3 regions of the Caloramator sp. CAR-1 genome follow, and region 3 is predicted to be linked to each of the others. Evidence: a T-box and tRNA genes for the amino acid it is inferred to sense, from the RefSeq annotation. Region 3 holds a T-box; the other regions hold tRNA genes.
What was found. A T-box is a leader RNA that pairs with one kind of tRNA and senses whether it is charged. The one in region 3 lies ahead of thrS (threonine--tRNA ligase), so its partner is inferred to be a tRNA-Thr.
Positions count from the first base shown of each region.

Region 1: it has a tRNA-Thr gene. The T-box ahead of thrS (threonine--tRNA ligase) is inferred to sense a tRNA for this amino acid. The anticodon was not compared.
Region 2: it has a tRNA-Thr gene. The T-box ahead of thrS (threonine--tRNA ligase) is inferred to sense a tRNA for this amino acid. The anticodon was not compared.

Region 1 covers NZ_JAUONW010000007.1:32,131-36,718, forward strand. Annotated here, with positions in the region: gene rplC (50S ribosomal protein L3) at 1-22, opposite strand, end outside; gene rpsJ (30S ribosomal protein S10) at 71-379, opposite strand; gene tuf (elongation factor Tu) at 723-1,925, opposite strand; tRNA gene Q3V94_RS01675 (tRNA-Thr) at 2,009-2,084, opposite strand; gene sigH (RNA polymerase sporulation sigma factor SigH) at 2,167-2,811, opposite strand; gene Q3V94_RS01685 (NYN domain-containing protein) at 2,883-3,401, opposite strand; gene rlmB (23S rRNA (guanosine(2251)-2'-O)-methyltransferase RlmB) at 3,394-4,197, opposite strand; gene Q3V94_RS01695 (methylated-DNA--[protein]-cysteine S-methyltransferase) at 4,225-4,588, opposite strand, start outside.
Region 2 covers NZ_JAUONW010000013.1:510-5,097, reverse strand. Annotated here, with positions in the region: gene lonC (Lon family ATP-dependent protease) at 1-161, shown strand, start outside; gene Q3V94_RS04095 (replicative DNA helicase) at 158-1,492, shown strand; gene Q3V94_RS04090 (50S ribosomal protein L25) at 1,906-2,460, shown strand; tRNA gene Q3V94_RS04085 (tRNA-Thr) at 2,482-2,556, shown strand; gene Q3V94_RS04080 (hypothetical protein) at 2,698-3,765, shown strand; gene Q3V94_RS04075 (RNA polymerase sigma factor) at 3,771-4,088, shown strand; gene tnpA (IS200/IS605 family transposase) at 4,158-4,559, shown strand; partial or broken gene Q3V94_RS04065 (RNA-guided endonuclease TnpB family protein) at 4,562-4,588, shown strand, end outside.
Region 3 covers NZ_JAUONW010000028.1:683-5,270, reverse strand. Annotated here, with positions in the region: gene Q3V94_RS08210 (DUF6873 family GME fold protein) at 1-487, shown strand, start outside; gene ytxC (putative sporulation protein YtxC) at 538-1,458, shown strand; T-box leader at 1,500-1,716, shown strand; gene thrS (threonine--tRNA ligase) at 1,787-3,700, shown strand; ribosomal protein L20 leader region at 3,746-3,855, shown strand; gene infC (translation initiation factor IF-3) at 3,867-4,388, shown strand; gene rpmI (50S ribosomal protein L35) at 4,407-4,588, shown strand, end outside.

The DNA.
Region 1 (4,588 bases), on a different contig from region 3:
TTCCTAATATTGCTTTTTTCATCTTGGCACCTCCTTAAATATTAGCGGAATGCTTAAAGCATTCATAATATTAGAGCTTAATTTCAATATCAACACCAGCTGGTAAATCCAATCTCATAAGAGCATCAACAGTTTTTTGAGTTGGGTTCAATATGTCGATAAGTCTCTTGTGAGTTCTTATTTCGAACTGTTCTCTTGAGTCCTTATACTTATGAACCGCTCTTAATATTGTGATAACATCCTTTTCAGTTGGAAGTGGAACTGGTCCTGATACTGAAGCTCCAGTTTTCTTTGCTGTTTCTACTATCTTTTGAGCTGATGAATCTAGTAGATTATGATCGAAAGCCTTAAGCTTAATTCTGATTTTTTGTTTTGCCATTTTCTTACCCTCCTTTTCATCGCACGCTTTGTTTTTTCACGCACGACAACGGTAGCTTAACACACACATCCGGGTGTATCATTGTTTTGTCTACACTTAACTACCTTTGTCGCCCGATTCTTTGATCAGACATACTCAGCAAGAATTCCCCGAAGTCCGGCAACCTCTTGCTTCATCGCATATTTTCGTATTACAACTCTTATATTTTACAATATTATTTTAAAATTGACAAGACCTTTATAGATATTTTTTATTTAAAAAATCCATAAAAATTAGGGGTAGCCCCTAAAAATTTTTATAAAGATATATTATGAGGTTATCCAAGCGGATAACCTCATATAAATTATTCAAAAATCTTAGCAACAACACCAGCGCCTACTGTTCTTCCACCTTCTCTGATGGCGAATCTTAATCCTTCTTCCATCGCGATTGGTGTTATAAGTTCAACTTCCATGTTGATGTGGTCGCCTGGCATGCACATTTCTACTCCTTCTGGTAACTTGATTGTTCCTGTTACGTCTGTTGTTCTGAAGTAGAATTGTGGTCTGTATCCATTGAAGAATGGAGTATGTCTTCCTCCTTCTTCCTTCTTTAATACGTATACTTGACCTTCAAACTTCTTGTGTGGGTTTACTGAACCTGGCTTCGCAAGAACTTGACCTCTTTCTATTTCGTCTCTGTTTACTCCTCTTAATAGTGCTCCTATGTTGTCTCCTGCTTCTGCCATGTCAAGAACCTTTCTGAACATTTCTACTCCTGTTACTACTGTCTTCTTCTTTTCATCTGTTAATCCTACGATTTCTACTTCGTCTCCTACCTTCAATACTCCTCTTTCTACTCTTCCTGTTGCAACTGTTCCTCTTCCTGTGATTGTAAATACGTCTTCTACTGGCATTAAGAATGGCTTATCCTTATCTCTTTGTGGTGTTGGAATGTAGCTGTCTACTGTATCCATTAGCTTAAGTATCTTTCCGCACCATTCGCAGTCTCTGCTTCCGCATCCGCATTCAAGTGCCTTTAATGCTGATCCTACTACGATTGGTGTGTCGTCTCCTGGGAATTCATATTGATTTAATAGGTCTCTAATTTCCATTTCAACAAGGTCGATAAGTTCTGGGTCGTCTACCATGTCTGCCTTGTTTAGGAATACTACAATGTATGGAACGCCTACCTGTCTTGCAAGTAGTATGTGTTCTCTTGTCTGTGGCATTGGACCGTCTGCTGCACTTACAACTAAGATCGCTCCGTCCATTTGCGCTGCACCTGTAATCATGTTCTTTACGTAGTCAGCGTGACCTGGACAGTCAACGTGTGCATAGTGTCTTGTTTCTGTTTCGTATTCAACGTGTGCTGTGTTGATTGTTATTCCTCTTTCCTTTTCTTCTGGTGCCTTATCTATTTCGTCGTATCTTGTTGCTTGTGCTCTTCCATACTTTGATAATACAAATGTTATCGCTGCTGTTAATGTTGTCTTACCATGGTCAACGTGTCCTATTGTCCCTATGTTTACGTGTGGCTTGGTTCTCTCAAAATGCGCCTTTGCCATTTTTCAATCCTCCTTTTCCTATGTTGTAACTTTTTTAACGGCTATTAACCGTTGAAAACTTATCCTGGTGTATCATAATACCCTGGAGCCCATGATCGGGATTGAACCGACGACCTCCACCTTACCAAGGTGACGCTCTGCCTACTGAGCTACATGGGCAAAAAAGGGTAATTAAAATACTACCGATTATTTATTTTACACCGAAGAAAAAAAGATGTCAATATATTAATTTATCTTAATTTTATTCCTTTTCTGTTAATAATTTTTCAAGTTTTCTTTTTACCCTTTGCAGTGCATTATCGATGGATTTTGCATGTCTATCTAAATCACATGCTATTTCTTGATATGATTTTCCCTTTAAATAGCATTTTAATACTTCTATTTCAAGATCACTTAAGGATTCCCTCATCTTCTTCTCAATCTTTTTTCTTTCTTCCTTGCTTATTATAACTTCTTCAGGGTCTGATATATGTAAGCTCGATAAAACATCTATTAAAGTCCTTTCAGATTCTTCATCAAAAACCGGCTTATTTAGAGACAAATAGCAGTTTAAGGGAACATGCTTTTGCCTTGTAGCAGCTTTAATTGCTGTAATGATTTGCCTTGTAACACAAAGCTCTGCAAAAGCTCTAAAGGAGGATAACTTGTCGTTTTTATAATCCCTAATGGCCTTAAATAGGCCTATCATACCTTCTTGAAATATATCCTCTTTATCTGCTCCAATTAAAAAATAGGACTTTGTTTTAGCCTTTACGTAATTTATGTACTTGTTTATTAAATATTCTTCGGCACTTTTATTGCCTTCCTGAGCCATAGCAACTATTTCTTCATCCAACATGTTCTCAAAATCAAAAGCTCTTACTGTTGCCCCCCTTGACGTTTGCAATGGTATCCCCCCAGACCTTTCTTTTGCGTTAAGTAAATTATATGCCACAAAATAAGGAAAGTCAAGAAAAATCAAAGGTTTCGACGCATTTTTTCAAGTTTCTCTAAAATATCTTTATCTATAAAATCCTCTAATGTCGATTTTTGTTCTTTAAACGGAAGTTTTGCCCTTTCTTTTATAGTGGTCTTTATATTTTGAATTTCAAGCAAAAACTCCTTTGGGGTTATTCTTATTCCACCCATCTGCAGCGTTATTCGTTGTTCTAGATAATCGGATGTTACAACAGCAACCGCTCCCATCTTTACAAGCTGTGGGACAGTTCTTTCTATAAAACAATCGGCAGTTTCTCCTTCTTTAGTATAAACAACATTTATTTTCCCAACCCTTTCATGCTTTTCAACACTTCCTGGAACAAGATGGGCATCAAAAACAACATAAATGCTGCATCCTTTAAATGCAGCATACTCCTGTAACATTTCAACAAGTTTATCCCTTGCATCTTCAAGGTTTTCATCCTTAAGTTTTTTTAAAAAATCCCACTGATTTATAACATTATACCCGTCTATTAAAATATGCCTTATCCTACTCACCTTTTATGCCCCTTTGTTTCCTAACTTCATACATTATAACCCCTGCTGCCACCGAAGCATTTAAGGAGCTTATTTCACCAAACATCGGTATTTTAACAACAAAATCACAGTTTTCCTTTACAAGCCTTGAAACTCCCCTTCCTTCGCTTCCAATTACAACAGCAAGTGGTCCCCTTAAATCTTTATTATAGCAAATCTCCCCATCCATATCCAGCGCTGCAACCCAAATCCCACTTTCCTTAAGTTCCTTTATAACCTGATTTAAGTTTGTAACCTTTGCTATTTTAGTATATTCGATAGCTCCGGCTGAAGCCTTTGCAACCGTTGCAGTAACAAGAGCACTTCTTCTTTTGGGGATTATAACGCCATGAGCCCCAAATATGTTTGCTGATCTTATGATTGATCCTAGATTGTGTGGATCCTCAATTTCATCAAGGATTATAATAAAAGGATCTTCTCCCTTTTCCCTTGCAAGATTTAGAATATCTTCCAAATCATAATATTTATACTCGCCAACTACTGCTATGACACCTTGATGGGCCTTTGTGGTTGACATGTCATCAAGCCTTTTCCTTTCAACCTCATTAACAACAATGCCCCTTTCCCTTGCAAGGGAGATTATCATCTTTATAGATCCTTCGAGGTCTCCCTTAGATACATAAAGCTTTTCTATAGTTCTTCCTGATTTTATGGCTTCAATTACAGGATTTCTGCCTTCAATAATATTTTCTCTTTCTACTGTCTCCCTTTCGCTTTCTATTCTTTTTCCTTTATTTTTCTTATCAAACTTTTTCATATAAACTCACCTCTAATTTATTATACCCTAAAGGAACTTTTTTTCATGTTCTATTAGCCATTTTTTTCTCCAAAGTCCACCTGCATATCCCGTAAGTTTACCGTCTGATCCGATTACCCTGTGGCAGGGAACTATTATTCCGACGGGATTTTTGCTGTTGGCAAGGCCTACAGCTCTAAAGGCCTTAGGGCTTCCAACCCTTTGTGCCTGCTCCTTATAGGAAATAGTTTCACCATAGGGTATTTTCCTTAGCTCTTCCCAAGCTTTTCTTTGAAACTCCGTCCCCTCAAGATAAACCTTTACTGAAAATTCTCTTCTCTTTCCATTGAAATATTCATGGAGTTCTTTAATGCACTGCGTTAAAATCTCTGGAATATGTTCAACTTCTTCT
Region 2 (4,588 bases), on a different contig from region 3:
GAGTAAATGAAAAGATTCATGGGGCAATTCAGGCAGGAATGAAAAAAGTCATAATTCCTAAAGAAAATATTGATGAGGTATATAAGGATTATGAGATTGAAATAATCCCTGTTTCCACGATAGATGAAGTGTTAGATGTAATTCTTTGGGAGGCGGTTTGATGGATAAATTAAGGGTTCCTCCACATAATATTGAAGCTGAGCAGTCGGTATTAGGCTCTATGCTTCTTGACAGGAATGCAATAGCCGACGTTACTGAAATTTTAACTGGCGATGAGTTTTATAAAGAATCCCATAGGATATTATACAAAACAATAGAGGAAATTTATAATAAGGATGAACCTGTGGATATCATAACCGTAATAGACCTTTTAAAGAGCAGGAATCTTTTGGAGGTTGTAGGAGGAGTAAGCTATATATCAAACATTGTTGCTTCTGTTCCTACGACAGCTAATGCAAAGTCCTATGCAAAAATAGTTAAAGAAAAGGCGCTTTTGAGAAGGCTTATAATCGCATCTAACGAAATTATGGATAAGTGCTATCAGGAGCCTGATGATGTTGAAGAAGTTTTAGGCTTGGCAGAAAAGGCAATATTCGATATATCTCAAAATAAATCCCACAATGATTTTGAGCCTTTATCAGAAATAATAATGAAAAGTTTTGACAGCATAGAACATCTGTCAAAAACAAAGGGAGATGTTACAGGGATTCCATCGGGATTTACTGATCTTGATAGAAAAACATCGGGATTTCAAAAGGGAGATTTTATTCTTGTTGCAGCAAGACCTTCTATGGGTAAGACGGCCTTTGTTTTAAATATAGCCCTTCATGCTGCCTTAAGGGCTAAAAAAAGCGTTGCAATATTCTCCCTTGAAATGTCAAAGGAACAGCTTGCATTTAGAATGCTCTGTGCTGAGGCTAACATAGATATGTTAAAACTAAGGACAGGGGATCTTGATGAGGAGGATTGGTTTAGACTGGCAAGGGCGGCAGGCCCGATGTCTGAGTCAAAGATATTTATAGATGATACCCCTGGAATTTCTGTAAATGAGATGAGGTCAAAATGTAGAAGACTAAAGATAGAAAAGGGCTTAGACTTGATTATAGTTGACTATCTTCAGCTCATGTCAGGAAGTAAAAGAAGTGAAAGTAGACAACAGGAGGTTTCAGAAATATCAAGATCCTTAAAGGCCCTTGCAAAGGAAATGGATGCTCCGGTTATTGCCCTATCGCAGCTTAGCCGTGCTCCTGAGGCAAGATCTGACCATAGACCAATGCTATCGGACCTTAGAGAATCAGGTTCCATCGAACAGGATGCTGACCTTGTTATGTTCCTTTATAGGGATGAATATTACCATAAGGATACCGACAAGAAAAACATTGCGGAGGTTATAATTGCAAAGCAAAGAAACGGTCCTACAGGAACAGTTGAATTAGTATGGCTTGGACAGTATACCAAGTTTGGAAATCTCGATAGATATCATAGTGCATAAAAAAGTCCAGCTTTATACCATGAGTATAAGGCTGGACTTTTTTATTAACAACTAGAAATGATTTATGGAGTTAAAGATTGTATATATAACTGAGTTGCGTAATATTCTTAGGAGAGTTGAATAAACTGTTTTGTGTGTAAAGGGAATTTAGTAGTAAATGAATTTGTTAACTACTATGAAAATGAAGTAGCATAGAAAAGAACTTAATTTAAAAAAATTAAAATCCGTGCATCTGGTGTTACTTATTAAAGAGAATTGAACATTAAGATGGAATAAGGCAACTTGACATGATTTTTATAAAGGCTATAATTAAAATTGTTAGGATTTTCAATAAACTTACTCTTATGTGTTTCTTTATATACGTCTGATTTTATAAACAGGCTATATTTAGAAATACATTGGAGGTGAGGTTTATGAATCAAGTGGTTGCACTTGAGAGGATTGAAAATCCTAATTCAGTAAGAAGGTTTGGTTTTATTCCTGCCATTCTTTATGGAAAAGGAGTATCAAGCCCTCAAAAGGTTAAGATTGCAAAAAAGGATGTTTTAAAACTATTAAGACACAATAGTAAAAATTCAAAGGTTTATGTTGATTACAAAAATAACAAGTATTTCTGCGTGATAAAGGATGTCCAATTAGATTATTTAAACAAAGACATACTTCATCTTGAATTTCAAGCAGTTCATGAGGATGAAGAGGTAAAAATTGAACTTCCTGTAATTTTTGAAGGCGAGGAGTTTTTAGAGGCCAAGGGATTTATATTAGAAACATATATGCCCAAGATTGAAGTTATGGGAAGATTAAAGGACCTTCCTGAAGTTATTAAAATAGATGTTAAAGACAAAAAATTAGGGGACAAGATAACTATTGAAGATTTGAATTTAGGTGAAGAAATAAAGATATTAGAGGATTTAGATAAAGTAATCGCGGTTGTATCTAATTCTGCAACAGAAGATATTGCAAGTTAGCAGGCTTATAGCCTGCTATGTGCTCCATTAGCTCAGCGGTAGAGCAGCTGATTCGTAATCAGCAGGTCGCCGGTTCGAATCCGGCATGGAGCTCCAAAATAGTTTTATATCATTTAAAAAGGGGCAACATTTTATGCCCCTTTATTGTTTTTTTAGTTAAAAAGATTTTTATATCCTTCATGGGATAATTTCAAAAAGCTTCGTCTATATAAGTGAATAAAGAAAGGGGGATAGACTATGAGAAGTATTGGAACCATATCAAGTGCAGTAGGGTTTATATTTTTAGGAATTTGGATGATAATAAAAAGAATTGATGTTAATTTAGGGATGACCATGCTAAAGTTTTGGCCTTTACTTCTTGTTATTTTAGGGTTGGAGCTTATATTTTTTAGCTTAAGAAAACGTGAAGAAAGGATGTCACTAAATCCTTTGATAGTTTTTGTTATTCTAATTTATATTGCAGTTAACGGCTTTTATTCTTATAGTTTAAATTTTTCCTCTAAAATAGTTAATTTTGATTCTTTTCAACTTAAACCTTTTAATTCATTAGACAGTAAAGCTATAAATTTTGACAGTTCTTTAGAGACAGTAGAAAACAATGTTCTGATAAAAGCTGATAATTTAAAGGTTAACATTATTGAAACAAATGAAAAAAAGATAAAGGTTGAGGGCAAAGTTTATTTTCCTAAAGGCAGCTTTTATAACAAATTTGAGCCTACTTTAGAATCCTCAGAGGGATGGACTAAAATAGAGTTTTTTAACAACGAGATAAAGGGAGTAGAACTAAACGTTCATGTTCCAAAGATAGTTAATTTAGAGGTTGTTTCTAATAATCTAAAGTTTTCAAGCAGTGCTAATATAACTAAAGTAAAGATCGATTCTCAAAATGCCGATGTAAACATTTCTAAAGCAAAAATACTAAGCTTAAACGGTCAGAATGTAAATTTAAACGCAAAGGATATATCCAATACCGTTGAAGTTTGGGGAGTAAATGGAAATGCAAATATAAACGGAGAATTAAAAAATTTAAAACTTGATATGGTGAATGGTAAAATAGATGTTAAGGATGATTATAAAAATGAAAATGTAGTTAAAAATTTTAAGGTTTCATTAAACAGTGGGGTAGTAAATTTTTCTACAAAGGAAAAGGATGTAGATGTTGAGCTCAATTTAGACAATGGGGTATGCAGGTTAAATGGTGATACAAGAGTAAATTCGGGAATAAAAAGGGTTATAGGAAGTGGGAGAAATAAAATGATTATAAGATTAAACAGTGGTGTTATTAACTTTAAGTGTATGGAGTGATTTTGTTGGAGGAGAAGGGTTTAGTCGAAAGGATAAGGGAAGGGGATAAAGATTCATTTGTTTATATTGTTGATTTATACAAAAAGCAGCTTGTAATGTTTTGTTATTCTTATGTTAAAGATCTTCAAGAAGCGGAGGATATATCTCAGGAGGTTTTTTTAAAGTTTTACCAAAACATTTCAAAATATAGATGTGAGTGTTCTTTAAAAACCTATCTTTTTTACATTGCCCGATCAACATGTATAGATTTTTTGAGAAGGAAAAAGTTAAAGGAAGTTTTAACTAAACAGCAACAGAAGTCGCCCACTTCTGTAAGTGGGTGATGAATGTTGATTGATAAATTCTTCCTTTATTGTATAATCAGTATTATAGGAAGTAGGTTATGTAATAGAATGGATTTAGACAATAATAATCATTCATTATTCTTATTGTATTATCATCTTGTTTTGGTAACTAAATATAGAAGAAAAGTTATTTATGATAATATATCGAATAGACTAAAAGAAATATTTGAAAAGATACAGGATAATTATAATATCACATTACAAGAATGGAACCATGATAAAGACCATATCCATATATTATTCAAAGCACATCCTAATACTGAGTTGTCTAAGTTTATAAATGCATATAAAAGTGCTTCATCAAGATTGATAAAGAAAGAGTATCCTAAATTAAAAGAGCAATTATGGAAAGAATATTTTTGGTCAAGAAGTTACTGTTTACTTACAACAGGTGGGGTGTCAATTGAAGTAATTAAAAAATATATAGAAAAGCAAGGGAAAGAGGTGTAACTTTGCTAAAGGCTTATAAATACAGGATA
Region 3 (4,588 bases):
GGAAGTTAAAGAAAAATATCCTGAGGATGTTTATTATAACGTTGCAAGAGTTGGTAAATTTGCTATATGTAATATAAAATATACCGATGATATTTTACTTGAGGAGTTTTATAAACAGGGGGTTAAAATAATAGATGTAAAGCAAGGGTATTCAAAGTGTTCAATCAGCATAGTAAATGAAAATACCATAATTACATCGGATAAAGGAATATACAAAAAAGTTACAAAGGAAGGAATAAACTGCCTACTTATAAAATCCGGACATATAGTATTGGAAGGATTAAACTTTGGATTTATAGGAGGAGCAACTGGACTTATTGCAAAGGATAATTTAGCCTTTTATGGGAGCCTTGATTATCATCCAGAGGGCGATAGTATAAAAAATTTTTTGTCAAAATACAACATTAAATGGCAATACTTGTATAAAGGTCCCCTTCTAGACTTTGGCACAATAGTTCCTTTAAAGGAATATTGTATAATGGGATAAAAATTCCCTGTATATGTTGCTATAAGGCACATATACTAAACTAGAAGGGAGTGATAAAGTTGCTTCTCCTATCGGTTGGTTTTAATAAGGAAGGTAATGAGCTTTACGATAGATTTAATGAACTTTGCATGTATTTAAAGGGTAATGATGTAAATATAGCCCTTGTTGAAAGCGATGTTGGAGAATACCATTATATAAAATTTATACTTAAGGATAGCGAGAAGGACATAAGAAATTTTGAAAATTATAGGGATTTGTTTATAAGCTATGCAGCGGATATAATTTATGATTATATAATTAAAAATTATGAGTTTGAGATTTTAAATAAGCTAATTAGAGAAAATTGCACCTATTTTACTGAGGACGATATAAATAAAATAAAAAATAAATGTATGGCCTTTATTTCAGGAACAGGAATTCTTTCCGTTGACGATGTTATAAACAGCATGAGGCATAGAAACACGATATACAGAAAGGTGGAGGAGTTTTTACAGGAGAGCGATGAAATAATAATTGACGGCTTTGTAAAGTTTAGATTAAGGTTTATAAAGGAAGAAGTTAACGAGATTCTTGAAAGGATGATTGATGAATATATCATCGAAAAGGAATACGATGAATTTATCAAGCTTTTAAGATATTTCGTTGACATCCAGGAGAGCAAATATGAAGTTTTAAATATATTTGTAGATTTAAATGGAGAATATATACTAAAGGATGACAGCCTTAACAACATAACAAAGGACCTATTTTCAGACTTTGAAACCTTTAATTCAAATGGAGATACAACGATAGACGACATACTTTTAAGCGTTATCGTAACATGTGCACCTAAAAGAATAGTTATTCACTCGGTGGAAAACTGCAAAAATAAAGAGATAATTGAAACCATTAAAAATATATTCATAGACAGGACCTATTTTTGCGACAGCTGTGAGGAGTGCAATATAATTAAAAGTGGAAAAATAATTTAGGATTGACAAGTTTATATTTAGGATGTAGAATATTTAAAAAGATAAAGGCTATGATGGGGACGAGTAAATCTTGATATGTTACCAGAGAGGGAAATCCGTCGGCTGGAAGGTTTCCTTAACATTAGAGATTGAAAACCACCCCGAAGCTCCTTCCTGAAATCTATGAGAGTAGGGAAAGGCGTTGGCTGCGTTAAAGCCTTGAGAGGGTTTTTACCAATTTGGGTGGAACCGCGGAAGTACAGGCCTTTCGTCCCATGGGGATGGAAGGCCTTTTTTGGTATAAAAACTTAAATCTTAAGTGCCAGGCACTTAAAAAGGAGGTTAGTTTATGATAAAGGTAACTTTAAAGGATGGAAAGGTGTTAGAATTGGATGCACCTATATCAGCAGAGGAAGTGGCAAAAAAAATTAGCATGGGACTTTATAAAAACGCCCTTGCAGCAAAGATAAACGGCGAGGTTAAGGATCTTTTTACAATCATCGATAAGGATTGCACTTTAGAAATATTAACTTTTGAGGATGAAGGAGGAAGGGAAGCACTAAGACATACTGCAGCCCATATTATGGCTCAGGCAGTAAAAAGGCTATATCCTGACGTTAAGCTTGCAATAGGACCTTCTATTGAAAATGGATTTTACTACGACTTTGATGCGGATTTTCCAATCACTCCTGAAATGCTTGAAAGCATAGAAAAGGAAATGGAAAAGATAGTAAAGGAAGATTATAAGCTTGAAAGATTCGAACTTTCAAGGGATGAGGCTATAAAATACATGCAGGATAGAAACGAAACTTATAAGGTAGAGCTCATCGGCGACATCCCAGAGGGAGAGACTATATCCTTCTATAAACAGGGAGAATTTGTTGACCTTTGTGCTGGACCTCATGTTCCCTCAACAGGAAAGGTGAAGGCCTTTAAGCTGTTAAACGTTGCAGGGGCATACTGGAGAGGGAACGAAAAGAATAAGATGCTTCAAAGAATTTACGGAACTGCCTTTCCTAAAAAGAGCGAACTTGAAGAATATTTGAACCTTCTAGAAGAAGCTAAAAAGAGGGACCACAGAAAGCTAGGAAAAGAGCTTGAAATATTTGCAATAATGGAGGAAGGCCCAGGCTTCCCATTCTTCCTTCCAAAGGGAATGGTTATAAGAAACGAGCTTGAAAACTTCTGGAGGCAGGAACATCAAAAGAGGGGATATAAGGAAATAAAAACTCCAATAATACTTAACGAATCTCTATGGCATAGATCAGGACACTGGGATCACTACAAGGAAAACATGTATTTTACAAAGATAGATGAGCAGGATTTTGCAGTAAAGCCAATGAACTGCCCAGGAGGAATATTAGTTTATAAAAGTCAAATGCACAGCTATAGAGAGCTTCCTCTAAGGCTTGGTGAACTTGGACTTGTTCACAGACACGAAATTTCAGGTGCTCTACACGGCCTTATGAGGGTTAGATGCTTTACTCAGGACGATGCCCACATTTTCATGCTTCCATCCCAAATAAAGGATGAGGTTTTAGGGGTTATAAACTTTATTGACTATGTATATAAACTATTTGGATTTGAATATCACGTTGAGCTTTCAACAAGACCTGAAAATTCAATGGGAAGCGATGAGGATTGGGAACATGCAACAAATTCATTAATCGAAGCACTTAATGCAGCAGGACTTGAATACAAGGTAAACGAAGGTGATGGTGCCTTCTATGGTCCAAAGATCGACTTCCATTTAAAGGATTGTCTTGGAAGAACATGGCAGTGCGGAACTATTCAGCTTGACTTCCAAATGCCAGAAAGGTTTGACCTATACTATATAGGTGAAGACGGAGAAAAACATAGACCTGTTATGATTCACAGGGTTATCTTCGGTAGTATAGAAAGATTCATAGGAATACTTATTGAGCATTATGCAGGAGCCTTCCCAACATGGCTTGCTCCGGTTCAGGTTAAGATACTTCCTGTAACAGACAGGGCAAACGAATATGCAAAGGAAATAGAAGAAAAGCTCAAGGAAATGAACGTAAGGGCAGAGAGCGACCTAAGAAATGAAAAGATAGGCTACAAGATAAGAGAAGCTCAGCTTCAAAAGGTTCCATACATGATAATTTTAGGCGACAAGGAAGTTGAAAACAGAAATATATCATTAAGGTCAAGAAAAGAAGGAGATCTTGGTGCAATGAAATTTGAAGCCTTTGCAGCAAGGATAAGGGAAGAAATAGATAAAAAGATAAGCAACATATAACTTAAAACATATTGACAAATCCTATATTTAGTGTTATCCTAATAAAGGTATAAGTAGAAGCCATCCGCTTCTCACCTTACGCCAAAGGTAGTAAGGTTTCTTCAGGTTATAGTGGACTTATGCGGATGGACTACCATCCGCTTTTTGTTTTGTAAAAAATTAGGAGGTGAACGTTATTAACAAACAACATTTAGTTAACGAAGAAATTCGTGAAAAGGAAATTAGACTTATCGATTCCGACGGAACTCAGCTTGGAATCATGCCAACAAAAAAGGCACTTGAAATCGCTGAATCTAAGCAGCTTGACCTAGTTTTGATTGCACCACAGGCTAAACCACCTGTTTGCAAAATAATGGACTACGGCAAGTTCATCTATGAACAGCAGAAAAAGGAAAAGGAAGCAAAGAAAAAGCAAAAGGTTATCAATGTTAAGGAGATTAGAATTACTCCTAACATCGACGAGCATGATTTAAACGTTAAAGCAAAGAATGCTGAAAAGTTCCTAAAGGATGGAGACAAGGTAAAAGTTACAGTAAAATTTAGAGGTAGAGAAGCAGAACATTCCCATCTAGGAGAGGAAGTTTTAAAAAGATTTGCAGATAAGCTCTCTGAAGTGGGTGTTATAGAAAAACAGCCAAAGCTTGAGGGAAAGAACATGTTTATGGTACTTACCCCAAAGAAACAGTAAGCGAGAGGAGGAAGTTCTATGCCAAAAATGAAGACACATAAGGGTGCAGCAAAGAGATTTAAAAAGACTGCATCAGGAAAATTTAAGAGATCCCATGCATATCATCGTCATATATTAACTAAGAAGGATGCAAAGAGAAAGAGAAGACTTAGAAAGGCAACTTTAGTTCATGTTGCAGAAGTAAAGAAGCTAAAGAAATT